DNA from 2 places in the Pseudorhizobium banfieldiae genome. Region 1 is predicted to be linked to the other one. Evidence: predicted binding sites of a transcription regulator. Region 1 holds the regulator's gene; the other holds the start of a gene.

What was found. The regulator HrcA, encoded in region 1, represses chaperone genes, less so after heat shock. The targets are predictions, from matches to a motif close to GTTAGCACTCNCNNNNNGNGAGTGCTAAC.
Region 2: the regulator HrcA is predicted to act here: its motif matches at 12,711-12,739, upstream of NT26_RS20805 (DUF6290 family protein).

What each region holds. Positions count from the first base shown of each region.
Region 1 covers NZ_FO082820.1:473-15,467, reverse strand. The annotation lists gene NT26_RS00075 (NADP-dependent malic enzyme) at 1-1,680, shown strand, start outside; gene olsB (l-ornithine N(alpha)-acyltransferase) at 1,684-2,553, opposite strand; gene NT26_RS00065 (hybrid sensor histidine kinase/response regulator) at 2,654-4,306, opposite strand; gene lspA (signal peptidase II) at 4,363-4,872, opposite strand; gene NT26_RS00055 (TrmH family RNA methyltransferase) at 4,869-5,729, opposite strand; gene NT26_RS00050 (class I SAM-dependent methyltransferase) at 5,726-6,814, opposite strand; gene hpf (ribosome hibernation-promoting factor, HPF/YfiA family) at 7,115-7,687, shown strand; gene ptsN (PTS IIA-like nitrogen regulatory protein PtsN) at 7,753-8,214, shown strand; gene grpE (nucleotide exchange factor GrpE) at 8,290-8,949, opposite strand; gene hrcA (heat-inducible transcriptional repressor HrcA) at 9,037-10,119, opposite strand; gene rph (ribonuclease PH) at 10,294-11,013, shown strand; gene NT26_RS00020 (VOC family protein) at 11,026-11,436, shown strand; gene rdgB (RdgB/HAM1 family non-canonical purine NTP pyrophosphatase) at 11,450-12,094, shown strand; gene hemW (radical SAM family heme chaperone HemW) at 12,095-13,279, shown strand; gene dnaA (chromosomal replication initiator protein DnaA) at 13,348-14,910, opposite strand.
Region 2 covers NZ_FO082821.1:60,326-75,320, forward strand. The annotation lists gene NT26_RS20730 (ParB/RepB/Spo0J family partition protein) at 1-164, shown strand, start outside; gene NT26_RS20735 (hypothetical protein) at 233-412, shown strand; gene repC (plasmid replication protein RepC) at 1,040-2,278, shown strand; gene NT26_RS22520 (thermonuclease family protein) at 2,278-2,781, shown strand; gene NT26_RS20750 (DUF736 family protein) at 3,176-3,508, shown strand; gene NT26_RS20755 (antitoxin VbhA family protein) at 3,629-3,835, shown strand; gene NT26_RS20760 (Fic/DOC family protein) at 3,901-4,965, shown strand; gene NT26_RS20765 (ArdC family protein) at 5,187-6,056, shown strand; gene repA (plasmid partitioning protein RepA) at 6,237-7,451, shown strand; gene repB (plasmid partitioning protein RepB) at 7,448-8,461, shown strand; gene repC (plasmid replication protein RepC) at 8,653-9,891, shown strand; gene NT26_RS22525 (helix-turn-helix domain-containing protein) at 9,985-10,527, opposite strand; gene NT26_RS20790 (hypothetical protein) at 10,781-11,203, opposite strand; gene NT26_RS20795 (hypothetical protein) at 11,200-11,646, opposite strand; gene NT26_RS20800 (ParA family protein) at 11,648-12,340, opposite strand; gene NT26_RS20805 (DUF6290 family protein) at 12,901-13,302, shown strand; gene NT26_RS20810 (relaxase/mobilization nuclease domain-containing protein) at 13,306-14,995, shown strand, end outside.

The DNA of each region.
Region 1 (14,995 bases):
AACGGCGCCGGTGCTGCTGCGATCGCTTGCGTCGAGCTTATCAAGGCCATGGGATTCAACGCGGACAACATCATCCTCTGCGACACCAAGGGGGTCATCTACCAGGGCCGCTCCGAGGGAATGAACCAGTGGAAATCCGCTCATGCCGCCAAGACGGACAAGCGGACGCTGGCGGAGGCGATGGACGGTGCGGATGTCGTGTTCGGGCTTTCGCAGAAGGGCGCCTTCTCCGAGGAGATGATCCGTTCGATGGCCGACAGGCCGATCATCTTCGCCATGGCCAATCCCGATCCGGAGATCACGCCGGAGGAGGTGGCCCGCATCCGCGACGACGCGATCATGGCGACCGGCCGTTCCGACTATCCGAACCAGGTCAACAACGTCCTCGGGTTTCCCTATATCTTCCGTGGTGCGCTGGACGTGCGGGCCACACAGATCAACGATGCGATGAAGATCGCCGCCGTCCGGGCGCTGGCAAGTCTGGCGCGCGAGGACGTGCCGGACGATGTCGCGGCCGCCTACCAGGGCAACCGCCCGATATTCGGATCCCAGTACATCATCCCCGTGCCCTTCGATCCGCGGCTGATTTCTGCCATTCCGGTCGCGGTTGCAGAAGCCGCGATGGAAAGCGGCGTTGCGCAAAAGAATATTCCGGACCTTGCCGCTTATGCGCGAGAGTTGTCGGCTCGGCGCGACCCGATCGCAGCGACGACGCAAGGTATCTACGAGCGCGTGCGCCGCCTCCCCAAACGTGTCGTTTTCGCCGAGGCCGAGGAGGAGCAGGTGATGCGGGCGGCTGTCTCCTTTGCCCATCACCAACTCGGTACTGCCATCCTGCTCGGGCGCGATGACGTCATCAGAACGACGGCGGAGAAGGCAGGAATCGACCTCGAACGGCCGAACATCGAAATCGTCAACGCACGCATCTCGACGCGTGTGGACGCCTATATCGATTATCTTTACGAGCGCCTGCAGCGAAAAGGCTTCCTGTTGCGGGACGTGCAGCGCCTGATCCACAACGACCGCAATCACTTCGCCGCGACCATGGTTGCCGTCGGTGACGCGGATGCAATGGTCACAGGCACGACCCGGAACTATGCAACGGCGCTGCAGGACATTCGCCGCTGCATCAACACCAAACCGGGCCACCGCGTCATCGGCGTGTCGCTCGCCCTGTCCCGCGGCCGGACGGTGTTCGTCGCAGATACGGCGGTTCACGACATGCCGACGGCGGAGGAGCTTGCGGATATCGCCGTCGAAGCTGCCCGGGTTGCGCGCCGCATGGGCTACGAGCCACGCGTCGCCCTGCTCGCCTATTCGACCTTCGGCCAGCCCACCGGGGAACGCTCCGAGCGTGTGCGGGAGGCGGTCAAGATCCTCGACCGTCGCCGTGTCGACTTCGAGTATGATGGTGAGATGGCCGCCGACATCGCACTCAATCCGCAGCGAATGGAGCAGTATCCCTTCTGCCGCCTCTCCGGCACGGCCAATGTCCTGGTGATGCCGGCCATTCATTCGGCATCTATCTCGACCCGCATGCTGGCGGAACTGGGCGCGGCGACCGTGATCGGCCCGCTTCTGGTTGGGCTCGACAAATCGGTGCAGATCACGTCGATGGGCGCCAAGGATTCCGACATCGTGAACATGGCGGCGATCGCCGCCTACAACGCGGGGAGTTAGCGGTCAGCTGGCAAAACGTCCGGCATCGGCGCCATAGTAGTTGATATAGCGGTTCGAGATCGCGGAAATCGGCAACACGACCAGCACATCGGTGGTGTTGAAGGCCGCATCCACCACCGCGCCGTCGCCAATCATTGCGCCGAGGCGGAGATAGCCTTTGATCAGCGGCGGCATGGCCGCCAGCGCCTTGCGCGTGTCTATCCCTTCAGGCGGCACGAGGTCCATCTCCCGGCGCAGGTCCGGGCGTGCCGCTACGGCCCATTCGCCCTTCGCACTCACATTGTGCTGGAGGAAAGACAACGCCAGGGCATGCTCCTCCGGATGTATCCCTGGAAAGGAGGCGCAGCCGAACATGGCAGCCATGCCGTGCTTCAGCGCATAGGCCCAGTTGCCCTGCCAGAGAAGTTCCACTGTCCGCTTCGTCCGATAGGCCGGCAGGACGCAGGAGCGACCCAGTTCCATGAACAGCTTGTCGGGATGACGCGCAAGCAACGGCTCGATCTCGAACTCCGAGGCGCTGTAGAAGCCGCCATGGGACATGGCCACCTGGTGGCGCAACAGGCGGTAAGTGCCGACGATCTGGTCCTCGATCTCACCCTCGATGGCAAGATCGATGACGAGGAGATGGTCGCAGATGGCATCGAAGGTATCGATGTCACGGTGAAGGCGCATCGCCTCTGGGGGCAGTTGTGCCTTCATCTCCTCCACGAACACGCGGTAGCGGACGGCCTGTGCCGCATCCACTTCACGCGCCGTCCGCGCAAGCCGCGTTTCCAGACTGCCGATCCGTCCAAGGATCTCCTCGGCCGGCTGCTGAACCAGAGTCTGGCTGGGGTTCGCGTTCACGTCATGCTTCAGAAGGTCTAGCGCCATGGTGATTTGCCCCACAGGTTCAACTCACCGCCGTATAATCATCTTCCCGCAACAGAAAAATGACAATGGGTGTCACAATAGGTTGGGGCAGAGCCGCCCGTCAATGCAGTTCCGTTGGCGCCACCTTACGCGAGGCCAACTGTTCGACCAGTTGCAGCAGATGCTGAGGGTCCGTCGGCTTCCCGAGCCGCGCGCTTATGCCGAGTGCTTCCGAACCGACCAGCGACTGTCCTGAAGCATCTCCGGAAAGCACGATGACCGGCGTGGCTGAAAGAGTGTTCAAAGCTTCATGCCGCCGCAGTTCAGCCAGTGCCTCCATCGTGGGCATACCCGGCATGTGAAGGTCGGTGACAATGACATCGGGGCGACCGTCCGGTATCGCGGCATGATCGAGAATCGATCTTGCATTGTCGACGACATCCACGCGGTGGCCCCCTTTCCTCAGAGCAGCGCTGACCAGTTTCGCTCCGACGGGATCATCCTCTGCGACAAGGACATGTAGCCTCGACACTGCAGGTGAGTTCATCGCTTCGGTTGTCGATCCGGCCGAAAGGTTTGCTTCGTCGCGGCTCCGAGAGCCCCTGAGGCGGCCGGACAGGACATCGATCAGCGATTTCTCACGCAGCGGCCGTATCAGCCAAGCGTCATACAGCTCCTGCGGCTGCGAGGCCCGCTCTTCCGGGTTGACGAGGAGGATGCGGTGCAGCGGACCGCTCATCTGGCTATCTATCGGCTGGGCCGCCAGCCGATGATCGACAATCAGATCGGTAAAGGGCGTCAGTGCTAGATCACCGTTGAGCAGCTCGGCTGCATCCGCCGTACTCTCGACATGGCGGCAGGTTCCCCCCAGCGTTTCGATCGTCGTAACGGTTGCCGTGGCCGCCGGCCCGGCCGGTGCCAGCAACAGGACCCGATTTCGCTCCAGCAAGCTTCCTCGCCGAGTAGCGCCCGCCGGCGCATCCTCGGCAAGCGTCAGCGGGAAACGGACCGTGAAGGTGGTGCCCAGGCCAGGCTCGCTCACCGCCAAGAGGTTGCCGCCGAGTTCCCGCAATATGTGAAGGGCTATCGCAAGCCCGAGACCTGTTCCGCCACTGCGCTGGGCCGCATTACCCATCTGCTCGAACTCGCGGAACAGCCGTATCCGGGCATCGGCATCCATTCCGGGACCAGTGTCGGCGACGGCGATGACGACGTCCGAACCGTCCGCGCGGACGCTGATCAGGACGCCGCCGCGTTCCGTGAACTTCACGGCATTGCCGATCACGTTGAAAAGCACCTGCCGAAGACGGGCGGGATCGAACTCAAGCAGTTCCGGTACGTCTGCAGCAACCGTCGCGGCGAGCTCTATGCCCTTCTCATGCGCGCGCGGTGCGAGCATTTCCACGACCGTCTCGATCTGCTGACGGATGCTAGCGGTCCGGTTGTTGAGGCGAAAGCGTCCCGCTTCGAGCGTCGAGAAGTCTAGGAGATCTTCTACGAGTTGGACCAGCGCATGCCCCGACTGGCGGATGCCGCTCAGATAGTTCTGCTGTTCGGCGGTAAGCCGCGTCTGTCCGAGAAGATGGGTCATGCCGAGGATGCCGTTCAGCGGCGTTCGCAGTTCGTGCACGACCGTGGCAATCTGGCGGGATTTTGCGGCGCTCTCCGCTTCTGCGTCACGCAGCCGCCTGCCGGAAATGCGATCTATAAAGACCGAGCAGCTGTCACGCAGCCGCGGCAGGCGATCCTTCAAGGTGGCAAAGGGGAAACGCATCGGAAATGGCCCGGCACAGTTTCCCCGAACATTGCACCTGCAAAGCTAACAAATCTCTACTCGCTCTCGCTGGCGCGGGCAGCCTTCCGCGACCCCAGAAGCTCATCCAGGATGACCAGGGCAGCCCCGATCGATATGAAACTGTCGGCAAGGTTGAAGACGGCGAAAGACCAGGTCTGCGTATAGAAGAGAATGTAATCGATCACGTGGCCATAGACGAACCCATCGATCAGGTTGCCGATCGCGCCTGCGACGATGAGAGTGAATCCGAGATGGGCGAAACCACGTTCCCCGGGCGTGCGGCGCCAGAGCCAGAGCACGAAGGCGACAATCACGACCCGCATGCCGATGATGAACTCCCTCTCCATTCCCGACAGGAGAGAGAAGGCGACGCCGAGATTGTAGGTCCGGTAGAGCGCCAGCATCGGCAGGATAGGAACCGCCTCTTCCAGCGGCAGATAGGCTTCGACCGCAAGCTTGACCGCCTGATCCAGCACGACGGCAATGACGATAAGCACTACGGCGACGAGCGGACGTGAGAACCTGGAAGCAGTCGCTACGATCATCCGGCGTCCTCCAGCTTCAGGAGATGACGGCGGGCCTCAAAGAGCATGACCGCCGTCGCGACCGCAAGATTGAGGCTGTCTGCCCTGCCCTGCTGTGGGATGCGCACCAGTCGATCGGCGGACTTCGCCAGTGCCTCGGGAAGACCTGATTGTTCATTACCCATCAGCAGGACCGTCGGTTTCTTTTCATAATTGACTGTCCGATAGTCAACCGCGCCGGCGAGATGGGTTGCGACGACCTGGGCCCCCGAACGTTTCTGCCACGCAAAGAACTCCTCGGTGGTAGCTCTGGCGAGCGGGACTGCGAAAACGGATCCCATTGTGGCGCGGACGGTTTCCAGAGAGAAGGGATCGGTACATTCCCCGACCAGAATCACGCCAGAGGCACCGGCCGCGTCCGCGGTGCGGATGATCGTGCCCAGATTGCCCGGATCGCGGACGCGATCGAGGGCCACGTAGGTCACCCCTTGGCTCGGCCGGAGGTCGTCAAGCGGTGTCCAACGCTGCTCAAAAATGCCGACCACCATTTGCGGATTGTCTCGACGCGTGATGGAGGAGAGGACCTTCTCGCTGACTTCGAGCACGAGCCCCCCCTTGGCGATGGTGCGGGCAGCTACCTGTTCCACCAGAGGCTTTCCCTTGGCGGCCTTCGCATAGGCGAGGATCCGGATAGTCCAGCCCAGTTCCAGCGCATCGATGACCAGCTTCAGCCCTTCTGCCATGAAGGTCCCGCTCTGCTCGCGATCCTTCTTGTTGCTGAGCGCCTTGATATCCTTGACGATCGGGTTTGAGAGGCTGGTCACCTCCTTTACCTGGCCGACGCGCCGAGAACCCTCGTTGTGGTGATCATTGCTCATTCGCGCACCCAGCGGCTGAATAGGGAGGTTGACAGGGCACGACCGACAGCACCGCCGTCGATGCCCGTTTCGCGGATGACCAGTTCTCCCGATTCCACGGCACCGCCCGCGCCGCGCATCGTCTCGCGCATCAGTTCGTGGATCGAATAGAAGCTCGCCCGGATCGAATAGGCGGTCAGCACCAGACCGACAGCGCGCGGAGAGAGCAGCTCGCGGCAGACGTCCAGCATAAGGGGCAGGTGATCGAACAGATGCCAGACTTCGCCATTGGGACCGCGGCCAAACTTCGGCGGATCGGTCAGGATAATATCGTAGTGGTTGCCTCGCCGTTCCTCCCTCTGGATGAACTTCATGGCGTCTTCGCAAATCCATCGGATCGGCGCCCGCTCCAGGCGCGACAGGGCCTGGTTCTCGCGAGCCCAACCGATCGCCTTCTTCGATGCGTCCACATGGGTGACCTCGGCGCCGGCAGCTGCCGCGACAAGCGAGGCAACCCCCGTATAACCGAAGAGGTTCAGCACCTTGAGCGGGCGGTCAGCACTCTCGACCTGCTGCTTCATCCACTCCCAGTGGACGATCTGCTCCGGGAACACGCCGACATGGCGGAAAGAGGTGAACCGGCCGAGGAAATCGACGCCAAGCAGCGACAGGGGCCAGGTTTCTCCCTGCGCCTCCTTCGGAAAGCGCCAGCGTCCAATGCCGTCCTCGTCCGTATCTCCGGTGAAGACGGCATCGACCTTCTCCCAGACAGAAGGGGGGAGCGACGGCTGCCAGAGCGCCTGCGCCTCCGGCCGCACGATCCGATAAGGCCCATATTGCTCGAGCTTCAACGCATTGCCGCTGTCGATCAGGTGAAAGTCCCCGGCGCCGCGTGACTCGAGTATGACCGGCACGCGCTCAGACGGGCGTTCGCCGACCCGCTGGATAAGAGGCCGCTGTGGCGCAGGCTCGGCCGCCGCTCGGCCGCCAGCGACAGATCCTCCCTCGCGCTCTCCCTTTGCCGGCCCGCCGGGACGGGGGCGCGCGGAACGCGGGCTGCCGCTCGTGCCGGGTCTCCGCTCCGTGCGTTTTTCCCTGTTTTTCACTGCACATCCGATCGGTTGACGTTTCGCTGCAAATAGCAATTGCCCCGGCAGTTGGCAAAGGGCTTTAGAGCCGGCGAGGGTCACCGGAGACCTTCTACTCTGGGGCGTCCATTAGGGATGCGTTGACTTTAGAGGTCCACAGGCGTAGAAGCCCGCCGCAATTGCAACGGACAAAAGCAAGCACCCTTACCCACTCGCCATGCCTCCTAAAAACATCCCGGTGCCGCGTGAAGCGCTTGGATGAGGTGGATGGTTGGCGTAGACTGAAACACGCAAGTCACGATAAGAAGGAACCAATCCATGAGTGTGCGTGTATCTGGTAAACAGATGGAGATCGGTGAATCGTTCCGCCAGCGGATCGAGGACCAGATCGGCGAGGCTGTCGCCAAGTACTTCGATGGGGGGTACGCAGGTCAGGTGATCGTGGAGAAATCCGGATCGCGTTTCTCAGCCGATTGCAAGATACATCTCGATACCGGCATTGTCCTGCATGCAGCAGGCCAGGCTAACGATCCGCAGTTGAGCTTCGATGCCGCCGCAGAGCGCATCGAGAAGCGCCTTAGGCGCTACAAGCGCAAGCTGAAGGACCATCATGGCGGTTCCCACGGCAACGGCCAGGAGATCGCCTACACCGTCATGGATGCCATTCCGGAAGAAGACGAGGAACTGCCAGAGGATTTCGCGCCCACCATCGTGGCGGAAAGTTCCAAGCAGTTGCGCACGATGTCGGTCGCTACCGCTGTCATGGCCCTGGACATGACGGACGAGCCGGTCCTGCTTTTCCGGAGCCCCGGCAAGGAAGACCTGAACATCGTCTATCGCCGCAACGACGGCAATATCGGCTGGATCGACTCCACCAATATCAAAGGCTAACGATTCTGGGAGAGCGTCGGCGACGACGCTCCCTCCACCTTGCGGTGGTAAAAAGGAAGAAGAGAATGGCTTTGGCAGATTTGCTACAGCAAGATGCGATTATTCCCGCCCTGAAAGTAAATTCCAAGAAGCAGCTGTTGCAGGAGTTGGCCTCCAGGGCCTCCAAGCTCACCGGGGTTGCCGAGCGGGAGATCTTCGACGTCATTCTGCAGCGGGAACGGTTGGGTTCAACCGGCGTCGGTCACGGCGTGGCCATTCCGCATGGCAAGCTTAACAGTATTTCGTCCATTAGCGGTGTCTTCGCGCGACTTGAAACGCCCGTTGACTTCGAGGCTCTCGACGATGAACCCGTCGACCTTGTATTCCTTCTGCTTGCTCCCGAAGGGGCCGGAGCAGACCACCTTAAGGCGCTTTCGCGGATCGCCCGCGTGTTGCGCGACCAGGAACTTGTCGCGAAGCTTCGCCAGACGGATTCGGCATCGGCGATCTACGCCTTCCTGAACCAGGAACAGGCAACCGCCGCCTGACAACAGAACTGAGACTGAAATAGCCGCCCGTCGCCTATGGCAGCGGGCGGCTATTTTGCGTTTACGGAGAGGTTGTCAGCCGTTCGTCGTTTCGCTCTCGCCGGGGGCGGTGGTCCCTTCGACCTTCGGCCCCCCTTTGGAAACGCCAACCATGGCAGGCCTCAAGACACGCTCACCGATCGTGTAACCCGCCTGAACCACCTGGAGAATGGTGTTGTTCGGCACTTCGGGATTGGGGATCTCGAACATGGCCTGGTGGAAGTTGGGATCGAACTTCTGGCCCTCGGCGTCCATCTTCTTCACGCCGTGGCGTTCGAGCGCAGACAGCATCGAACGTTCGGTCATTTCCACGCCTTCGAGCAGCGAGGTCAGGCTCTGGTCGGCCGCGGCACGAATTTCGGCCGGGACGGCATCGATCGCCCGACGGAGATTGTCGGAGACGGCCAGCATGTCACGCGCGAAGGCGGCGACCGAATAGGACTTCGCGTCCTTCACATCGCGTTCCGTACGACGACGCAGGTTTTCCATCTCGGCGGCCATACGCAGGAAACGATCGCGAAGATCGGTATTTTCGGCCCTGATTGCCTCGATGGGATCAGGCTCGGCGATCCGAGATTCACCACCCTCAACCGTCTCCTGATCCTGCTGCCCCGATGCCACAGCCTCGGCAGCATTTTCCGCGGCGGTTTCGTGCTTGCCCGCGTCAGGTCCGGTTTTCTTTGTCTCGTCGGTCATGACCATCTCCGGTATCTTAGTTCACAAAGTCGTGCCCGATATCGAGGTTTGGACCTCAAAAATCAAGGCTGGTCCGAGAATGGGGTGTTATCGTGGCTTCCGGGTCAGGCGCGCCAGAAGCTGGGCGGTATAGTCGACCATCGGGACGACCCGCGAATAGTTAAGCCGTGTCGGGCCGATCACGCCGACGGCCCCCACGATGCGTTCTTCCTGATCCCTGTAGGGCGCGACGATCAGGGACGAGCCCGAGAGCGAGAAGAGCTTGTTCTCCGACCCAATGAAGATTCTGACGCCCGGCCCACTTTCGGCAAGGTTCAGTATCTCGATGAGGCTGTCCTTCTTCTCCAGATCGTCGAAGAGCAGGCGCAGCCTGTCCAGATCGTCGAGACCCGTCATTCCTTCGAGCAGGTTTGCGCGCCCGCGTACGATCAACTGGTTCGGCTTGCCGTCTTCGCGCGTCCCGGACCAGACGGCCAGGCCGCGCTGCACGAGATCCTGCGACAGCGCGGTCAACTCCGTCTGAACCTGCGTCTTCAGCCTCTCGAGTTCGGCGCGAAGCTCAAGGAGAGTCTGGCCCGTCAGATGAGCATTCAGGAAGTTTGCGGCTTCTGTCAGTTGCGAGGAGGTCACTCCCGCAGGCAGGTCGATGATCCGGTTTTCGACCTGGTTATGTTCGCCTACCAGGACCGCCAGGGCCTTGGTCGGCTCCAGCCGGATGAACTCTACATGCTTGAGGATAGGATCACTCTTGGTGGTGACGACGATGCCGGCGCCGCGCGAGACACCGGAGAGCATCCGGCTGGCATCGTGCATCAGGCTCTCAAGCGGTCGGTCGCGGTCCTCCGGGCGGATCTGGCGTTCAATGCTCGTCCGCTCCTCCTCCGAGAGATCACCAACCTGCATGAAGGCATCGACGAAAAAGCGCAGGCCGGACTGGGTCGGCAATCGACCTGCGCTGACGTGTGGAGAATAAATGAGGCCGAGCTCTTCCAGATCGCTCATGACATTGCGGACAGATGCCGGCGACAGCGACATAGGCAGGAGGCGGGAAAGATTTCGAGAACCAAGTGGTTCTCCGGTTTCAAGGTAGCTTTCGACGATGCGTCTGAAGATCTCACGCGAACGGTCGTCAAGCACCGCGCCGCTTTCCCTTCGTTCCATCAATCCCATCGTTCCCTTGAAGCCCTCGGTTTGTCTGGGTGGAATATAGTGATCCGGCGCGGTCTTCGCCATACGGAAGTTCTGCGCGCCTTCGGGACCGCTCCGAGACACGCCTTGCCCCTTTTCCTTTGCAAATGCCGGGCGACGTCCGTAGAACGCCTAGGAAATTCTCAGGAGCATGACATGCGGCCTTCAGGCAGAAAAACCGACCAGATGCGCAAGGTTTCCTTCGAGCGCAACTTCTCGAAACATGCGGAAGGGTCCTGCCTCGTCCGCTTCGGCGACACCCACGTCCTCTGCACCGCGAGCCTTGAGGAGAAGCCTCCGGCATGGCTTCGCAACAGCGGCAAGGGCTGGGTGACGGCCGAATACGGCATGCTGCCTCGCGCGACCGGTGATCGGATGAAGCGCGAAGCTGCGTCCGGCAAGCAAGGCGGGCGCACCCAGGAAATCCAGCGCCTGATCGGCCGCTCGCTTCGCGCCGTGGTGGACCTGAGCGCGCTTGGGGAAAAGCAGATTACCATCGACTGCGACGTCATCCAGGCGGACGGCGGCACGCGAACCGCTGCCATCACGGGCGGCTGGATTGCTCTGCACGACTGCCTGAAATGGATGGAAGCCCGTTCGATGACGAAGCTCGACAAGGTCCTGAAGGACCACGTCGCGGCGATCTCCTGCGGTATCTTCGCTGGACAGTCGGTCATCGACCTCGACTATCTCGAAGATTCCGCCGCCGAAACGGATGCCAATTTTGTCATGACCGGCACGGGCGGTATCGTGGAGGTACAGGGAACCGCCGAGGGTGCACCGTTCAGCCAGGAAGAGTTCCTTTCACTGCTGGCGCTGGCGAAGGCGGGGACCGAGGAACTGGTGGCACTTCAGAAGCAGGCCATCACTGCCTGACCGGAGAGCGCGATGCTGATCGAAGGGATGCTCGAGACCGCCCTCTATGCCGAAGATCTCGATGCGGCAGAGGGTTTCTACGGCGGCATCCTGGGACTGGAGCGGATCGTCCGGGCCAGCAACCGCCATGTCTTCTTCCGGTGCGGGCAAGGCGTGCTGCTTGTCTTCAATCCGGACGAGACGGTGAAGCCGCCTGCCGAGAACGGGCCGCAAGTCCCGCCACATGGCGCGACAGGTGCAGGCCATGCCTGCTTTCGGGTCGCCCGCAGCAATCTCGACGCTGTCGCCGACACGCTGAAGAAGGCAGGCGTCGCGATCGAGAGCGACGTGATATGGCCGAACGGCGCCCGGTCGATCTACTTCCGCGATCCGGCGGGCAACAGTCTCGAATGCGCCGAACCGGGCCTCTGGTCCATCGGCTGAGGAAATCAGGAACATGCGCAAACTCGACACCAGGACGATCGTCGTCGCCAGCCACAATGCCGGCAAGATCCGCGAGATCGCCGAGCTCATTGCTCCGTTCGGCTTCAGCGCGAAATCTGCGGCTGAACTGGCGCTGGAGGAGCCGGCCGAGACCGGTACGACCTTCGAGGAAAACGCGGCTATCAAGGCACTGGCCTCCGCCACGGCATCCGGCCTTCCGGCGCTCTCCGACGATTCCGGCCTCGTCGTCGATGCACTCGATGGGCAACCGGGCGTCTACACTGCCAACTGGGCAGAGCGCGAGGACGGCAGCCGCGATTTCATCATGGCTATGGAGAAGGTCGAGAAGGCGCTCTTAGAGCGCGGGGCGACCACCGCCGAGCAGCGCACCGCCCGTTTCGTGAGCGTGCTTTGCCTTGCCTGGCCGGATGGCCATACGGAGTTCTTTCGTGGCGAGGTCGAGGGCAGCGTCGTCTGGCCGCCCCGGGGAGACAAGGGCTTCGGTTACGACCCGGTCTTCCAGCCGAAGGGCTATGACACTACCTTCGGCGAGATGAGCTCGGAAGAAAAGCACGGCTGGAAGCCCGGGGGTTCCGATGCGCTTTCGCACCGCGCCCGCGCATTCAAGCGCTTCGTGGAAACCTGCCTGGAGAGCTGAGTGCCGTTCAACCCCGACGCGCCCCTTCTGCCCGATACCGGGGAACCCGGCTTCGGCATCTATGTGCATTGGCCGTTCTGCGCGGCGAAGTGTCCCTACTGCGATTTCAACAGCCATGTCCGGCACCAGCCTGTCGACCAGCCTCGCTTTACCGCCGCCTTCCTGCGGGAGATGGCCACCATGCGTCAGATGAGCGGGCCGAAGACCGTTACCAGTATCTTCCTCGGCGGCGGAACGCCGTCGCTGATGGAGCCGGGCACGGTCGCCGCAGTCCTCGACGGCATTGCCCGGTACTGGCATGTGCCGGATGGGATCGAGATCACCATGGAAGCCAATCCGTCCAGCGTCGAGGCGGAGCGGTTCCGCGGCTATCGGGCGGCAGGCGTAAACCGCGTGTCTTTGGGCGTGCAGGCCCTCAACGATGCCGACCTGAAATTTCTGGGCCGGCTCCATGACGTGACCGATGCGCTGAAGGCGGTCCGCCTGGCGCGGGAGATCTTTCCCCGCATGAGCTTCGACCTCATCTATGCCCGTCCAGGGCAGACGGTCGAGGCATGGGAGGCCGAGCTCGAGCAGGCGATCTCCTATGCCGTCGACCACCTCTCGCTCTACCAGCTCACCATCGAGGAAGGCACGCCGTTCTACGGCCTTCACAAGGCCGGCAAGCTTGTCGTGCCCGACGGCGATCAGTCTGCGAACCTCTACGAGGCGACGCAGGAGATCACCGCCCGTCACGGACTGCCGGCGTATGAGGTTTCAAACCATGCCCGACCGGGCGCCGAAAGCCGCCATAACCTCACCTACTGGCGCTATGGCGACTATGCGGGGATCGGGCCGGGAGCACACGGCCGCCTCACACGCGGCGCGGCCAAGATCGGGACAGCGACCGAACGGCGTCCCGAGACATGGCTGGAACTCGTAGAGCAACAGGGACACGGCCTTGTGGACCAGGAGGACCTCGGCCGCGACGAGCAGGCCGACGAACTGCTGTTGATGGGGCTGAGATTGACCGAGGGCGTCGACCTTGCCCGCTGGCAGCAACTGTCCGGCCGGGATCCCGATCCCGCACGGGAGGAGACCTTACTGGAACACGGCTTTATCGAACGGCTTGGCAATTCGAGGCTGCGCTGCACCCCTAAGGGAATGCTCATCCTGGACGCCGTGGTCGCGGATCTGGCCTGCTAGGGATTTGGACAGCAACCGGCCCCTGCCGGATAAACGAGAAGGCCGGCATCTCTGCCGGCCTATCTTGATCAGGCATTGTTCTCGTTGATCAGCCGCTTCAGAAGCTCCACTTCGTGGCAGAGCTTGCTGTCGCCCGAGATCAGGTCTTCAATCTTTCGTACAGCATGAAGTACCGTCGTATGGTCGCGTCCGCCGAAGCGGCGACCGATCTCCGGGAATGACCTAGGCGTCAGAGTCTTCGCCAGATACATGGCGATCTGGCGCGGTTTCACCACGACTCGTGTTCGGCGATTGGAAACGAGTTCCTGTCGCGAGACGTTATAGTGACGGGCGACGATCCGCTGGATGTCCTCGATGCGGACGCGCTTTGCCTCTCCAGTGCCGACCAGATGGGCGAGCAGTTCATCGACGCGCTCGATCGACAGCGAAGGCTCGAACGAGCGGCGAAAGAGCAACTGGTTGAATGCACCTTCCAGTTCGCGACCGCTATTGGCGACATTGCGGGCCACATGCGAGAGGATTTCGACCGGGATGTCCAGCGAGGCGTCTTCCTGCTGAGCCGCCTCCAGGCGACGCTTCAGCATTTCGAAGCGCATCTCATAGTCGGGGCTTTCCATCTCGATCGCCACGCCGCCCTGCAGGCGCGAACGGACGCGCGGGTCCAGGGACTCCAGTTCCCAAGGCGCACGGTCGGCGGCCACGACCACCTGCTTGGCGCTGTCGAGCAAGGTATTGAGCAGGTGGCAGAACTCGTTCTGGATCATCTTGCCCTGCAAGAACTGCATGTCATCGATGATCAGAAGGTCGATATTGCGCAGCGAATCCTTGAGCGTCAGGGCGTTGTTGTCACGGATCGCGGTTGCGAAGCGCCACATGAAATATTCGGCAGTCAGGTAGACGACGCGCGGCGCGCGGGCGCTGGAGACGGCGGCATTGGCAATCGCCTGGAGCAGGTGCGTCTTTCCGAGACCGACACCGGAGTGGATGAACAGTGGGTTGAACCGGACGGCGCCGGCGCCAGCCTCGGCAATCGTTCGGGCCGCAGCCAGCGCTACCCGATTGGACGGACCCTCCACATAGGTATCGAAGGTGAAGCGGGAATCGAGCGGTGAGCCGAACAGCGGCGCGGCAGCACTCGGTCGCGGGCTCGCCGCGGCTGTCGGAAAGGTGGCAATCTTGCCGATTTCGCGGGATGCCGATTGCCGCGAGGCAGAGGGCGTAGCGACGGGGGCGGCCTCTGTGGCCTGAGGGCTAGTTTCTGCGGAAACCGGACGCGGATTGCGGCTGGCGCTGCGAACCAGGATCTCCACCTTCAGGATGCCCGGCTCCTCCGCCTGAAAGATGCTGGTGATCAGGTCAAGATAGCGGTTGGTGATCCACGATTTCAAAAAGGTGGTCGGAACGCTCAGCCGAACGACGCTCTTGGAGAAGGAATGAAGCTTTAGGCGACCAAACCAGCTTGTGTATACATCGGCACCAACCTGGGCCTTCAACCGCTGCTTTACGCGACCGAAGAGAGCTTCATCCGTCATGTCCGAGCTTACCTCTTTTGTCTGCGTCGATGATGTCTCGAATGCCTGTCGTACATGGTCCGCCTCGCCCAATGCACGTGCCGCCGTATTCGTCTGCATTTATTCTGCCGCCTTCTAGTTCCTGCACCAGCGGCACCGCTGCCGCCAGACCATCCTCGATCTCGCAAGCTCGACCTGCTGCTGC
Region 2 (14,995 bases), on a different replicon from region 1:
GCAACATGAAGAAGGGTGAGGCTGCGGAGTATGCCGCCAAGTCCATCAAGGACAGCGGTTGGCTTCCGCCTCACGTTCGGATCGCGTCTGACCCCGACGCAGAGGGTGAGGCTGAAACCTCAGAGGACAAGAACGAACACTCGTTCCCGATGGCAGCGGAATAATCCCGCCGCTGCTTTCCGCCGGTCACGTCCTCCAGCGTGACCGGCTACCCTATTCCAGAGGACAAGCCATGCTTGATTCCGTACCTGATCCGACCCTTGCCGCCGAAAGCTGCTGCCAGCTAATCAACGCCTACCTGAACGATCCGGAGCATGTTGATTGGGATGACGTGCAAAAGGCACTCGATACAGCGCTAAAGGCCTTCGATCTGCCACCGACCCACTTTGAGGAGGCTATTCAGCGCGGCTGAGTTTACTGCAAGATCGCACCTTAGCGCCCGCTTTGGCATCGAGCCAATGCGGGCGCTTTCGCAGGTGCCTGGGAGGCAGAAACGTATCGGGGGACGGCACATCAGGCCGCTTGTTGAGAGGAGGCCCGCGCCCCCTCCTCTCAAACTCTCCTCCCCACCCGGTTGAATTTCCCCAACAATAACGGGGGGTAAATCCTACTCTGGAAACGTTCCAGATTTCAGTGTGAAGAGAGCGAAGACGCGGAAAAGCATGCTAACAAATTGAAACGTAAGCGCTATTTCAGATGTCGGCTGAACCGGCGCAGCAGCGCGGAAATGTGTCAACTTGCATCAATCCGGTATCTCAGGCTACAAATCGTAACGAGCGGAACCGTAACCGATTCCGACTCACACATTCTAACAGCTTTTTGGAGATCACACCCGGCCCAGAAAAGAAAAACCGCTCCCGAAGAATCCGGAAGCGGTCTGCAGTTCGGTAATAATAAGCCAAAACCGTTCTCGCAGACCTCCCCTCCGATGTCAATAATCAAAACACCTTTTCGGTGAACGGCGGAGCTTTGTCTGGCCTCTGACAGGAGACGGACGATGGGGGAACCCACACAACACAAGCGGCCGACAGGTCGCAGAATGACGAAGGAGCGAGCCGAATTCCGGCGACTGGCGCAGTCAACGGAAATCGGAACGGTGACGCGCGGCCAGCTGGCGGTACTTGCAAGAAACCTGATGACAATCGGGATGGTTACGACCGCAGAATATGCGTTGCTGGAAGCCATCATAACGACCGCCAAGGCAGACGCCTTCGACAAAGGAGGGCGGCCGATCGTCTACAAGTCGAACCGACAGCTCGGCTATGACATCAACAAGTCGCCAGGGCGCGTAAGCCGGATTCTCTCCCGATTGTACGACCTCGGCCTTGTCACCATGCAGGACAGTGCGAATTTCAAGCGCTACCCGATCCGTGACGGCGAAGGTGATATTGCCGACGCCTGCGGCATTGATCTGCGTGTCCTGATCGCTCGGCACCATGAACTTGATCAGCTGGTGCGCCAGAAACGGGAAGAGATTCGAGTGCGCGACAGCGCGGCGCGTCGCTTCCGGGACGCTCTGCGTGCCGCGAGATATGCTCTGGCGTCCTCAACCGAGCGAGGGGAAGCCATTCTCGGGCGGATCGGGTCCCGTGTTGAGAAGATCGCGGCCTTCATAGGATCGGCCAAGCACGCACCGGCCCATGTCCGCCGGAAGGCAACAATGCTTTTGGAGTGGCTTGCCGACCGATTGCGCAACGTGAATCGGTCCCCGCAAGCGCCCGACATAGATGCAAATCTGACATGCGCGGATGTCGAAAACGACATGCACATACAGATTACAACCCCAAGACCTTTTGAAGCTCGTAATGATGAACGGCGTTCGCCTAACGGCGAACAAATCAGTTCGTTAAGGGCTGGCTCCGCCAGCAAGAGGGCTTTTGAGGAAAGCCTGGGGAGCCGTTCGCGCCAAAGCAATAGGCAACTGCAAGTGCGGCCTTCACTTGTGGCGCTGGAAGATGTGTGGCGGGCTACGCCAAGCCTTGCCGAATATGGCTACCAGCCCCCGCGTAGTTGGGCGGACCTGGACCGGATCGCTCCCAAACTTTGCCGCATCGCCGGCGTGTCCGAGGATGCGCGCCAGCGGGCCGTGGACCGAATGGGCCAGCAGGCGGCTGCCGTTGCGATCGCTCTCACCTTTGAGAAATACACGCGCGCAGAAATCAGCTCGCCGGGCGGGTATTTGCGGGCCATGACAGACCGCGCCGCGAGCGGAGAGCTTCACCTGAACCGCTCGGTATTTGGGCTGGCAGCCCGCAATTCAATGGAGGCGCGCACTTGATGAATATTCGCTTGGTGGGAGCCGCGCTGGCTGCGCTTCTGTTCACTGCCTCCGCTGCGTCGGCCGATTTTTCAGGCCAGGCGCGGGTGATTGATGGAGACACCTTCAGCATTCGTCAGCAGAGGATCCGCATTGCGGCTATTGATGCTTGTGAGCGCGATCAAACCGGCTTCAGGAATGGCGCGATATGGAGGTGCGGCATCGAGGCACGACGGTTCCTCGCCAGCTTGATCGATGGCAAGCATGTCCGCTGCATTGAAGTCGATCGAGACCAGTACAAACGCCTTGTCGGCCAGTGCTTCGTCGATGGCTCGGATATTGGCCTTGAAATGGTGAAGGCGGGCCAAGCCAGCCTCCTGTTGCGCTATCTGCCAAGATCCCACCCGATCGACCTGAGCCAGTACCGCCACGCCGAGGATCGTGCCCGACAGCGAGGCCAAGGCTTGTGGGGCGCCCAGGTTGAACCGCCCTCCTCCTATCGCCGCAGCCATTCCGGCAACTGAACGACTGGGGCGCTCATATGGGCAACAGATGGCGAGATCTCATGTTATGGCGAAACCATCGGTTACCCCAGCCTCTTGTTTCAGGCTGCTGGTTCGGCTGCATTCAGCTCAATCCCGCCCGCTACCAGTGTAGATGTCCCATTTGTCGAGGTGACGTATTGCTGCAAGCGCTCAGGCCCCACACCTCCAAAGTGGTTGCTCTTGATGCCCGTTCGCACGGCGACGCGGTTAGCGCAAAGCTGTTCGTCTCCAAATTTTCCCCGCCTTTGGCTTCCTCGCGAAACAAAATTTTCCGCCGCCCAGCCTCCTTCGCTGCGCTCCGGCCTACGGTGCGCACCGCTTTTCGCCGTGCCTTATGAACGATCATCGCAACCACCATAGAGGAGTGATTAACATGAGCATGACCAACTTCATCCAGTTCGACAAAGACGACATCGACAACGCCAAGGGAACCGGCCTCATCTCCACCATCGACCGGGACCTGGACATCAAGGTTACACCGTTCGACTCCACAAACGAAAAGGCTCCGACGCATCGCGTCTATGCCAAGTCACCTCGCGGCCACGACATCGAAGTTGGCGGCATCTGGAAGAAGACCAGCGGCGAAGGGAAGCCCTACTACACGCTCTCCATCAAGCGCCTCGGCTTCAATGCCAACCTGGGTCGCTATCCCGGCCAAGATGACCTGGCACTGCAGGCCATCATCGAGTGGGAACCGCGCGATTGATTGCTCTTGGAGGCCCGATCTCTGATCGGGTTTCCACCCTCAAAGAGCCGGATTTCCTCGCTTTCGCTGGATATTCGGCGCGTTTCATGCTAAGTTGAGCAGTAACTGGAGGCTTTGCCGATGAACGTTCATGCCCCCCGCCCCGATCGCTCTCCGGAAGCTGTTGCTTCCCGGAAGAAGGCCGTCGATCAGGCTCGCGCCGCCAACATGCGGCAGGGTTACACCGGCGATCCGGTTTTGGAAGAAGCAAACGGCCGTTACGTTGCGGGAGACATCACTTCCGAGGAAATGCGCCAAGAGCTGCTGTCCCGCTTCAAGCGGGCTTGATCATCACCTAGAGATTTGTCGCGGCCGCCTGTGATCTCAGGCGGCCTTTTTGCATGAGGTTTCGCGTGGTCCGCGATGATGAAGCCAAAGGCTCCTACACCTATCCCAACACTTCAGAGGATAAGGATTTCAAGGATGTTCTGAAGAACAAACTGGATATCAGGAGCCATTCAGCGCTGCGTGAAGCCGAATACGCTTTTACGGCTTTGAGACAAACGGAGCTCGCCGAGGGAAAAGGCCCTACCGGTAATCACGACGCAGCGCATCTGAAGGCTCTGCACGGCTACATCTTTCAGGATGTCTATGAATGGGCAGGACATACGCGCAATGAAAGTCCTGTCGTCGATGGGCAGCGGGTAGAGCCGGTAGGTGGGCTTTCGAAGGGCGACACGACCTTCCTGCACGGTTCGCGGATTGAAATGGGCCTCAACGAGGCGCTGAGGCCCGCCAGAGACGATCAGGGCCTAAGAGCTGCGACACCTGAGCAATTTGCTGAGAAAGCCGCGCACGTCCTTTCTGAGCTGAATTACGTTCACGCTTTTCGGGAAGGCAATGGAAGGGCAAACGAGGCGCTAGTGGTCTCGTTGGGCCGCACCTACGGTCATGACATCGATCTTACCGTCATCACCAAGCCTCGCATGATCGAGGCATCCATTGAGACCACCAATGATCCGTCCAGTCCGGCGATGAAGCATCTCATCCAGGATGCGATGGATCCTAACCGCCGCGAGGCTATCCGCAGTGCCATGTCAGATCTTGAGCAGGCTGGCGAGAAACCGTTCGAGCACAACATCCGCACGGCCCGCCCGGGCGAAGTGATCGAAGGACAGGTTCTCGGGCATGACAATCGCGTGGCGAGCCTCGTGACCGACAGGGGGATTGTGGCCGTTGACCGCGCTGACCTTCCCGAGCGGATGCCTCCCGACGACGAGGAGGTGAAGTTCACCGCTCGATCTGATTTCAAGACTCTGGGGCGGCCGGAACAGGTCCAAGATGCCCAATCGCAGCCAGGTCAGCAAAAGGCCCAAGAGCCTCAGTCGCAGCACATCAACGCCGAGCTTAAGGCTATCGAAGCGCAGCAGTTTGTCGATCGCCAGCGAAACCGCGACCAAGACGACCGAGAGCGCTGACCTGCGACCCGGTCGCTGCAGTGAGGGCCTGTGTCATTGGCCGGGGTGCCGGAGCTCTGCGCTCTCCCCTGTCCGTTGGATGATTTGACGGACAAACTACGATAGCCCCTCCCCCATTCAACCGCTTGCGCGGTCCTACACTCCGTTGCGGCCCTACGGGTGCATGGGGTCGTTTCGCTATCTTCGGATCTTTGCCGTCAACCAACGAACAGGAGACGGCGATGCAGAGCGTAAAGGACACCTACCAGCGGATCACCGACACCATCATTCAGCAGCTCGAGGCCGGCACCAAGCCTTGGATCTGGCCATGGCGCGGAAACAGCCGCAGGTCGGCTACGCCGCTCCGCGCCTCCGGCGAAGCCTATCGCGGCATCAACGTGGTCATGCTGTGGCTCTCCGGGCAACTCGCCGGCTACGACGAAAACACATGGATGACTTACCGGCAGGCTCAGGAGCTTGGTGCTCAGGTCCGCAAGGGCGAACAAGGAACCCTCGTCGTCAAGTACGGCACCTTCACGCCGAAGGAGCAGGAGGCGGACGATCGTGCAATCCCTTATCTCAAGGGCTACACCGTCTTCAACGTCGAGCAGATCGACAACCTGCCTGACCGCTTCAAGAGCCCGGCCGAGGCGGCGCCGATCGAGCCGGTTCCGGTTATCGACCATGTCGAAACCTTCATTCGGGCCACAGGCGCAAAGATAGCCTACGGCGGAAAGCAAGCCTGCTATCGCCCTGGCCCCGATGACATTCAAATGCCGGAGCGCGGTCGGTTCCTCAGCGAGGTTCATCTTTACAGCACGATTTTTCATGAGCTCGGGCACTGGAGCGGCGCAAAATCACGCCTTGATCGTGACCTTAGCGGGCGGTTCGGGAGCGAGACCTACGCAATGGAGGAGCTTATTGCCGAAATCTCAGCCGCGTTTGTCTGCGCCGATCTTGGCATTGAGCATGATCCGCGAGACAACACCGCGACTTACGTTGAAAACTGGCTCAAGGTGCTGAAGCAGGATTCACGTGCAGTCATCACTGCCGCCGCGAAGGCTCAGGCAGTCGCTGACTATCTCCGACAATTCAGCTCTTCTACAGGGTAGGGGCCCTAGCAAAACTGTCGGGCCTCATGCGCATCGATCCAAAACTTTACAACTGTAAAGTCGGGCATCCTGGATGCGTTAACTTCTTGTTAACGAAAAACGCCTTGAAGAATCGGAGTCAGTCTGGCATCCCTGACGGAAATGATCTCGTAAAGTGATCAGAACCGTCAAGAGGTTTGAATGTTGCAGCCAGCTTCTCAGAGCGTCAGAGACACTGCGTCGAAGATCGAGGTCTACACCTCGAAACTCTCTGCGGAGCTGAACGATATGCGTGAAGCTGTCTATCCACCCTCTGCGCAGAAAACATTTGGCCGGACATTCTCAACCCTTGACCTAGTGAGGCTACTCAAGGTTCCGGAAAGTACTCTTCGCCAGTTGACGCTGGAAGGGAAGGGGCCTTTGCCCGAGCGCGCAGAAAACAATAGGCGAACGTACACGATAGAGCAGGTCAAGGAACTGAGGCGATTCCTGGCCGAACTTCGTCCTGACGAAGCTGGCGAGCTGCTTCCGCATCGTCGCAAAGGGGAAAAGCTTCAGGTAATTGCTACGGCGAATTTTAAAGGTGGTAGTTCCAAGACAACCACTTCTATCCATCTCGCACATTTTCTAGGGCTTCAGGGTTATCGGGTCTTGTGTCTGGATCTTGATCCGCAAGCATCGATGACTGCGCTATTTGGTATTCAGCCCGAGTTCGATCTCGGCGAGAACCAGACAGCCTATGCAGCCATTCGATATGACAATGAGAGGCGGCCGCTCGCTGAAGTGATCCGGCCAACCTATTTCCCAGGTGTCGATCTAGTTCCTGGCAATCTGGAGCTAATGGACTTTGAGTTTGATACCCCGTCCTATCTGACCTCGAAAACAAGAGATGACCTGGGTTTGTTTTTCGAGCGGTTAAGCAGTGCCCTGGCCCGCGTCGATGATCGATACGATATCGTTATCATCGACACCCCACCGTCCCTTGGATACTCGACACTCGCTGCTCTTTATGCAGCCACGTCCTTAATCATTACCGTTCACCCGGCGATGCTCGACGTTGCATCGTGCAATCAGTTCCTGATCATGATCTCCGATCTATCGGAGGTGCTGGGGCAGTTTGGAGCTAAATTCGAGCATGACTTTTTCCGCTTCCTGCTCACGCGCGTGAACCCGAATGACGGGCCGCAGAAGTACATGTCCGGAGTCATGCGCCGATTGTTTGGTGATGATGTACTCGTTGCGGAGGCGCTCGAATCGACGGCAATCGCCGGTGCAGCGGTAGCGAAGAAGACCCTATACGAGCTTGAGTCGGGTGAGGTCGGTCGTGAAGCGTTGAAGCGCGCAATTGAGAGCGCTGACCGAGTTAACTCCGAGATCCTCGACCTCGTTCACAAAGTTTGGGGACGTAGCACATGAAGAAAAGCATCCTTCAGCGAATGGCGGCCGCCGAAAGCCGGACGGAATCTCCTGTGTGTTCGGACGCGTCCGACAAGCCCTCCCTGGCGCGGCGGCACTCTTCACCTGTCATTTCCAATGTGGGTCGGGCACTGACACAGCTCACAGAAGATAGTGTCATTTCACTCGATCCTGACCGTATCGACCGCTCCCCCTATAGAGATCGCTTTGGCAACGACGAGGACGCGGCCAAAGAGCTCGAGGCGCTTAAGATTTCAATCGCAAGTGAAGGCCAAAAAATTCCAGTTCTTGTTCGGCCGCATCCGACGAGAGCGGATCATTACCAGCTTGCCTACGGTTACCGTCGATGGGCAGCGATCAAGGCCATAATGGCAGAATCGGATCGCCCAGAGACCATAAAGATCCGAGCCTATGTTCGAGAACTTTCCGATCGGCAGTTGATTGAAGAGCAATCACTCGAGAATGGTGTTCGGGAAAACCTGACCTGGATTGAGCAGGCAATGTGGGCCGTACAGCTGAAAAGTGCTGGCCTTTCCCATCGCGCCATGTGCCCAATCTTGGGAGCTTCAGAAGCGGCAATATCGCATCTTTTTCGAGTGACGGAGGCGGTTCCCGAAGACATCATTCTTGCGATCGGAAGAGCAAAGGGAGTTGGTCGACCGAAATGGACCGCATTTGCCGAGTTGCTGAAAGATCCGAGCAGCGCAGCACGTGTTCGTAAAATAATCGACACGGTCGAGTTTCGAGGCGCTGACAGCTCCAGCCGTATTGCCCAAGCGATACGAGCTGCAAGTTCAGCGGCCGACAAAGTGACTACGGAGCCAGCTGAAGAGATTGTTGACTTCGCCGTGGGTGACCGAGTTTTTGGCCGCATGAAGAGTAATTCGGCTGGAACTACGGTCTCAATCCCGAAGCAGGAACGCGCTTTCGCGCGCTGGCTCGCGGACCGAATGCCTGATCTTCTAAGCGAATACAACAATCGTTCAGATCGAACTCACCAAGAGGTGTGATCGAGACACTCGTTAATTGGTCAAGAGGAGAGACCGCGACAAAAGAAAAAGGCCCCCAAAACGTTTCCGTCATGGAAGCCTCTCTCAATTCCTAGCAAGATCGAGAATCGCATTTCCATGAATCCCAGTCAAGAGTCTTTGGCATCGTTTTGGTGAGCGGATTTCTTTTGCCTGAAGAAAGGTGAAGGAATATGCAGACGGGAAATGTGACGACGCCCTTTGGGCGGCGGCCGGCTGTGCTTGCTCTTGTAAAGAGGCAGCTCCAGACGTCCGAGACGAAACCAAGCCGCCCGGTCGAAAAATGGAGAGTGTTTCGCGACGCTTGTGAGGCCCGTGAACGCCTTGGCCTCCAGGACAGGGCGCTGACTGTGCTGGACGCATTGCTGACGTTTTATCCAGAGAGCGAGCTCAACTGCGATAGTGGATTGGTGGTCTTTCCATCCAATGCTCAGCTGTCTGTCAGAGCGCACGGCATAACCGGAACGACCTTGCGGCGGCATTTGGCTGCCTTGGTCGAGGCCGGGCTCATCCAGCGCAAGGATAGTCCGAACGGCAAGCGCTACGCTCACCGGGACAAGGGTGGCGATATCGAGCAGGCTTTTGGATTCGATCTTTCTCCACTTTTGGCTCGCGCTGCGGAACTTGCAGGTCTGGCACAGGAAGTCGCTGCCGAGCGCCTGCAGTTCAGACGAGCCAAAGAGGCGCTGACTATCTGCCGGCGTGATGTACGCAAGCTAATTTCCGCCGCGATGGAGGAGGGGGCCGACGGCGACTGGGAAGCCATCGAAGACATGTATGTCGGCATTGTCAGCCGACTCCCCCGCAATCCTGACCGTCGCCAGGTGGAGGCAATCCTCGACGAGATGCAGCTTTTGCGCACCGAAATCCTCAACCTTCTGGAAAATCAGTTAGATTCTCAAAATATGGACGGCAATGCTGTTCAAAATGGCTGTCACATACAGAATTCAAAACCCGAATCCATCTATGAACTTGAACCTAGCTCTGGAAAAGAGCAGGGCGGAGCCGTCGAGCTGGAAGTAGCACCCAAAGCGGTTGCTCAGCCGTTGGCAAAGCCGGAACAGATGAAGTCGTTCCCGCTGTCGATGGTCCTGAAAGCCTGCCCGCAGATTTTGGATTACGGGCCCGGGGGGACGATCTACCATTGGCGCGAGCTGATGGGGGCCGCGGTGGTGGTTCGATCAATGCTTGGTGTTAGCCCGTCGGCTTACCAGGAAGCGTGTGAGGTGATGGGGCCGGAGAACGCGGCGGTTGCTATGGCTGCAATCCTGGAGAGGGCAGGGCATATCAATTCGGCAGGTGGATATCTCCGCGATCTCACGCGTCGAGCGAGGGCAGGGGAGTTCGGGCTCGGACCAATGCTGATGTCGTTGATGCGTGCCAATACGAACGGAGGCCGGAAAGCAGGGTGAGGGGCTGTGCTGACGCACTAGGGTGAGGTCTCGATGGAAAAGGCCTGAAGTCAGCCTTCCTACATTGACAGCACTTACGATCGGTTTCAGCTCTCATTCGTCTGTAGGTGTTTCGGTTGTAGATGACTTGCGACCTGGTGGGCGACCAGGCGGACGGCCTCTCCTGCTGGCTCTCGCAGCTTTTCGGTTCAATCGTTGGCGTTCAGCCTCAGCTTGCGCGTCAGCCTCCGCTTCCGCTTTCTGTCGAGCCTCAAGAACATCGCTTGGCGTCAATTGGCCAACTATGCCAATCAAACTGCGTATGGTGTCGTGGGGGAGGTCATGAATAAGTCTGAACAATTCAACCCGATCATCGGCCTCTTGAGGATCTTTGCCGTAAAGATGAGGTGCCGCAGCATGAATCATCTGCATTGGCAGGAAACCAAGGAGCTCGGAAAGGTGGATCATTCGTGATACGGTAAGGCGCGAAATGTTCAGTTCATAGCGGCTATAAACCACTCGTGCGAGACCAGCCAAGGTCGCGAAATCACTCTGGGTCAAACCAGTTTTCGCACGTTCGTCTAAGAGGAATGCGGAAAGCTTTGCGTCGATCTCCCCGAAGCTGACAATGCCGTCGAAGCCCTCCTGGCGGTACAAGGGTCTCTGGAAATCTGGATCTGTGGTCTCAACCAGTTCCCTTGAATTGATATAGTCGGATAGATTCCGCACCGTCGGTATTCCCTCAGTCCCCAAATCCGCCAGTGGCAGATATCACGCACCATAACGTGCCATTAAGGCACTGTCATCCTGCGCGCCAGTCACACAAACCTAACAATATTGGGGGGAATGATCTGTAACATTGCTCTCTTGGGATCGAAATGCGCAACTCAGAGGCGCGTTGTGCCTCGAGTCAAGTTTGACTGCGAGCATTCCTGTTCACCGCCTTCGCAGCAATCAGATTCCAGCTTCGGGCATTGGGTTGAAAAATGCCTTCGAGGATCCTCTCCTCGCTGACCCAACTCAACTTCACGCGCATTTCGCAAGCTAGGGAGAACTGGTCGATGCTGATGCATCTTGTGATCCGGATCTCAGACTTCGGTCCGTGTTCCTCGAAGTCCCACATTGCAAACCGGAACAGCTCGCGTTTGGCGCGATCGTCCGTTGGCCAGTCGGTTTGCTTAAAAGGCTCCGGTGGAGCGGCGCCGACACTGAGTAAAGTTCTCTTTATGGCGCGAATATCGATCCCGACCTTCTCCGTCGCTTCAGGGTTGATCAAAAATCCAAGGGTTGCGCCTAGCGCCACCCCGCCCAGGAATCGAAGGTCGAGGATCAATAACCATTATCCTTCAGAAACTGGTCGATCGCGGCCTTGACGATCACCGTCATTTTCAAGTCGTTTTCAGAGGCTGCTCGCTCCAGACGTTTCTTAGTATCGTAATCAAGGGGGCAGTTGACGAAGTGTTTGCTCTCCCGCGCTTTATTCTGCTTCAGCTCCTGCAGTCGTATTCTGGATGCCTCACGCTCTAACGATCTGCTCGTCGCTCTCTCCCGGCGAGCCTCCGGTGATGGCAGAATCAAGCTCGACCGTTGTGGCACTTGAACGTCAGGGACCTTCGCGGGAGCTTCTTCGATAGCAACCTGGTCTGGATGATCGCTGGCCACCAAGTTTTCTGCTTCGTTGTCTATAGCCGGCTGCGACATTGAATTGGGCACATTCCCCCGTGACCGTCGCGGTGCAACGGGAAAATCAGATATACTGGAAGTCCCTTTAGCCATCTTACGCCCTCTTTTCCTCGTTTGTTAGGAAACGTTCAATTTCTTGCATCATGCCCATAACCTCACTCCGGGCCTTTCTGACCGAGTCGCTGAGCTCAAGCATTTGCAGTGTCCCATATCCCAGTCTGATGTCCCGATAGGGGTTTCGCTCATACAGCTCGGTATCAAGGAGGTGTGAATCATATCCCTGCTCTTGCAGGTTTGCGATGAAGGGGCGGATCAGGCGGTAAGCTTCCAGTGAGCGGCCGGGGAGAGTGATCCGGGTTCTGAAGTTGAGATGTTGAATGTTTCGCCCGGTACGATCGCAGGTGTCAGCCACGTCCATTGCTGCCTGGCCGGCAGCAAGGATCTCGTCTTGGTTTGGCTGGATCGGGGTCATAACGATGTCCGAGCCGGCGATGATCGTGTCCCGTAGCACGGTGTCTTGCCCGGGGGAGTCTATTAACACGACGTCAAACCCGGCGGTTTCGTTCTCCAGAATATGCTGAAGTGATGCGTTAGTTACTGCCGTTCGAAGCTCAATGCCGTCTGGCCTGTTGTCCTTCGCCTCTGAACGGGACCACCACTCATTCAGGTTTTGTCGTCCGTCTGCATCAACCAAAAGCACTTGCTTACCTTGAAGCGCATATTCCCCGGCGATCAGGATTACGGCGGTCGTCTTCCCCGCGCCGCCCTTGCCGCTTACCAGCGACATGCAAATTGCCATTTCACGATCCACTTCCTGTCTAAGACTTCACCCCGTCCCTAGCGGTCTGACGTGTGTTCGATCGGAACATAAGTATCGTCGTCAAGATCTTCACATCAAAGGGAATCTACCATGTGACAACACGCAGGTTAAGATCAGAACGTGCGTGTGACCGCACGCTACTGGACATCAATAAAACCACACGAGTTAGTCGTGTGGTTTAATCGAGTGCTTAGGTCGAATGGTGAACCCCGGAGCCGCGTGAGGCCGTCTTTGGCGCTCGCACGGAGGGCGCAAGGGCGAAGAGCGAAGCGTCCCTTTCGCCTGAGTACGAGGGACAGACAAAGGCCTTCAGAAGCGGTTTTGGCGGTGAATCCTGGTGAGCGTTCCAACGGAAAGAGTGCGAAGCGAAGCGGAGCCAATCAAGAGGTGGAATTTGGTTGAAATTATGGGGTAGTGCTTTAGGTTAGGCGTGGCAGGATACGCAAAAATGTTTTACATTTTGCATTGCGATCGTGGGACAAGCCCACGATGAGGGTCGCAAAGCTCCGGGAAGGCCTAGTTGATTGATGAGTGAGGACACAGTCGAAGTGCCGACAGCCAAGCAACGCAAGGGGCGTCTAATCAACGTGCGCGTCAGCGATGCAGAGCATTCGGCCATCGAAGAAGCGGCCGAGTCGGCCGGTATGAGTGTGTCTGCTTTTTTCCGTTCGCTGCTCCTCGAGGGTGCTGGCGTTCGACCCATTCTGACTGCGGAAGACAGGTTGATCATGGCCGCGTTGCTCGAAGACATGCGGATGATCGGCATCAATTTAAATCAGGTAGCCCGCTCCCTGAATGCAGGAAAGGGTGTCCATCCCTCAGAGCTGGACATCAACCTTGGCAATGTCCAGCGGATTCAGGCGGCTGTAATGAGTGAGCTGCGGACACTCTCGCGCCGTGCCGGGCATGAGCGCCGAGGCGAGGTGTAGGCCGTGGAGTTCTTTTTCGGCACTTTCACAAGCGAATGGGAGCAAAGGCGCGCGGCGCTATTGCACGAAATGACGCTCGGCGGCCGTGGGAGGGCTGTCGAGGAAGAGCTTGAGAAGAGACTGAAGAATCTGCAGCACCAGGTTGGGATGTCTAAAGGCGGGTCGGGATCTAGGGGAGAGGTGAGGACTTCGGCATTCAACGTGTCATCGCCTTCGAGGACGATGGCTGCCGGTTCGGGTGCTATGCGATCAATGGACGTTCGTCTTGCGAGCGTTGCCAAAGGGAGCCAGCCAGCAGTTGTCAAACTGGCTTCCTACGGTGGTGGCGCCCGCGTCGGCTCGATGCTCAACTATGTTTCCAGAGGGGGGGAGCTGAAGGTTGAGAACGAGAACGGCGAGACGTTGCGTGGCCGTGAGGAGCTGGCGCGTCTCCGTGGCGATTGGGATCACCTTTTCCAAAACAGGACCGAGAGCCGCGATATCGGCGCGTTTAGCGTCGAGGTCAGCGTTTCCGGCGGCTCGAACCCGCATGAGCAGGTGCGGGACATTCTCAGCAGTGGCTTTGGTGATCGACGCTACGCTTACTCTGTCGAAACCCGAAACGACGGATCGCTGAAGGTCGAGGGCTATGTTGTGTTGCGCAGCGGGCAGGGCGAGCGGCTGACGGCTGACGCGAAGGCGGCCGCCATCGTTCAGGAGCGTTTCGACGCCAGCGCCGTTGCTAAAGAGGCCCCCGCGGCTTTCTCGTTCACAGGCTATGGCAATGGCGTGGAATATGGCGCTGCCAAGTTGCGAGACCTGATCGCGCAGCGGAACGACGTTCGAGACGATCAGGGACGCTCGATTGCCGATGACAAGGCTGCGGGCGACCTGGTGCAAAAGGAATGGCGGGATGAGCTGCACAGCCGCAAGAGCCGTGACGTGATGCACGTGATCATGTCGGCGCGTGCCGGCACGGATGCTGTCGCTTTCGAAGGAGCTGTTCGCGACTTCCTGGCTGAGCAGTTTGCGGGCCATCGGTACGTTTTCGCTATGCACGATCCGGAGAGCGATCCGAAAGAAGCAGGGGAGGGGGGCAAGCGGCCGCATGTTCATGCTCATGCCATCGTTACCATGCGTTCGGAATCGGGCGACCGGATCGAGACGACTCCGGCCACCTTCAGGCAATGGCGTGAGGTCATGGCCGAGAAGGCTCGTGACCACGGCATCAACATGGAAATGACCGATCGGCGAGAGTTCGCCACGCCGCCAGCCTTCACGCGAAATCAGGTTCGCGCCGTCAAGCATGACGGTCGAACCGAGCATGTAGGCACCAGCGATCCGGCGCAGGCGCGATATGACGCAAAGCGAGCTGGTCGGCGCGTGGTAGCGACGAGCCAGAGAAGCCGCCAGTACATCCTAAAAGCGCAGGAGACCTGGCAGAAGATTGCAGTCAACGCCGGCGACACAGTGGTTGCGGCCTACGCCGCTCAGCATCGCTCCTATCTGGAAAACGGCCTTGCCCAAACCCATCAATCGCCTGCTGGTGCAGTCATTCATGCAGATTTCGGCGGTGATTACCGCTCCAATATGGTAGCAATCAAAGACATGTTGTCGGAGGCCAAGGACATGCGCGAGCAGACACGCCCAGAGTTCGAAGCGTACGAAAAGACTGTTGAAACGGCTCTATTCAACCTTCAGCGCAGCACTGGTC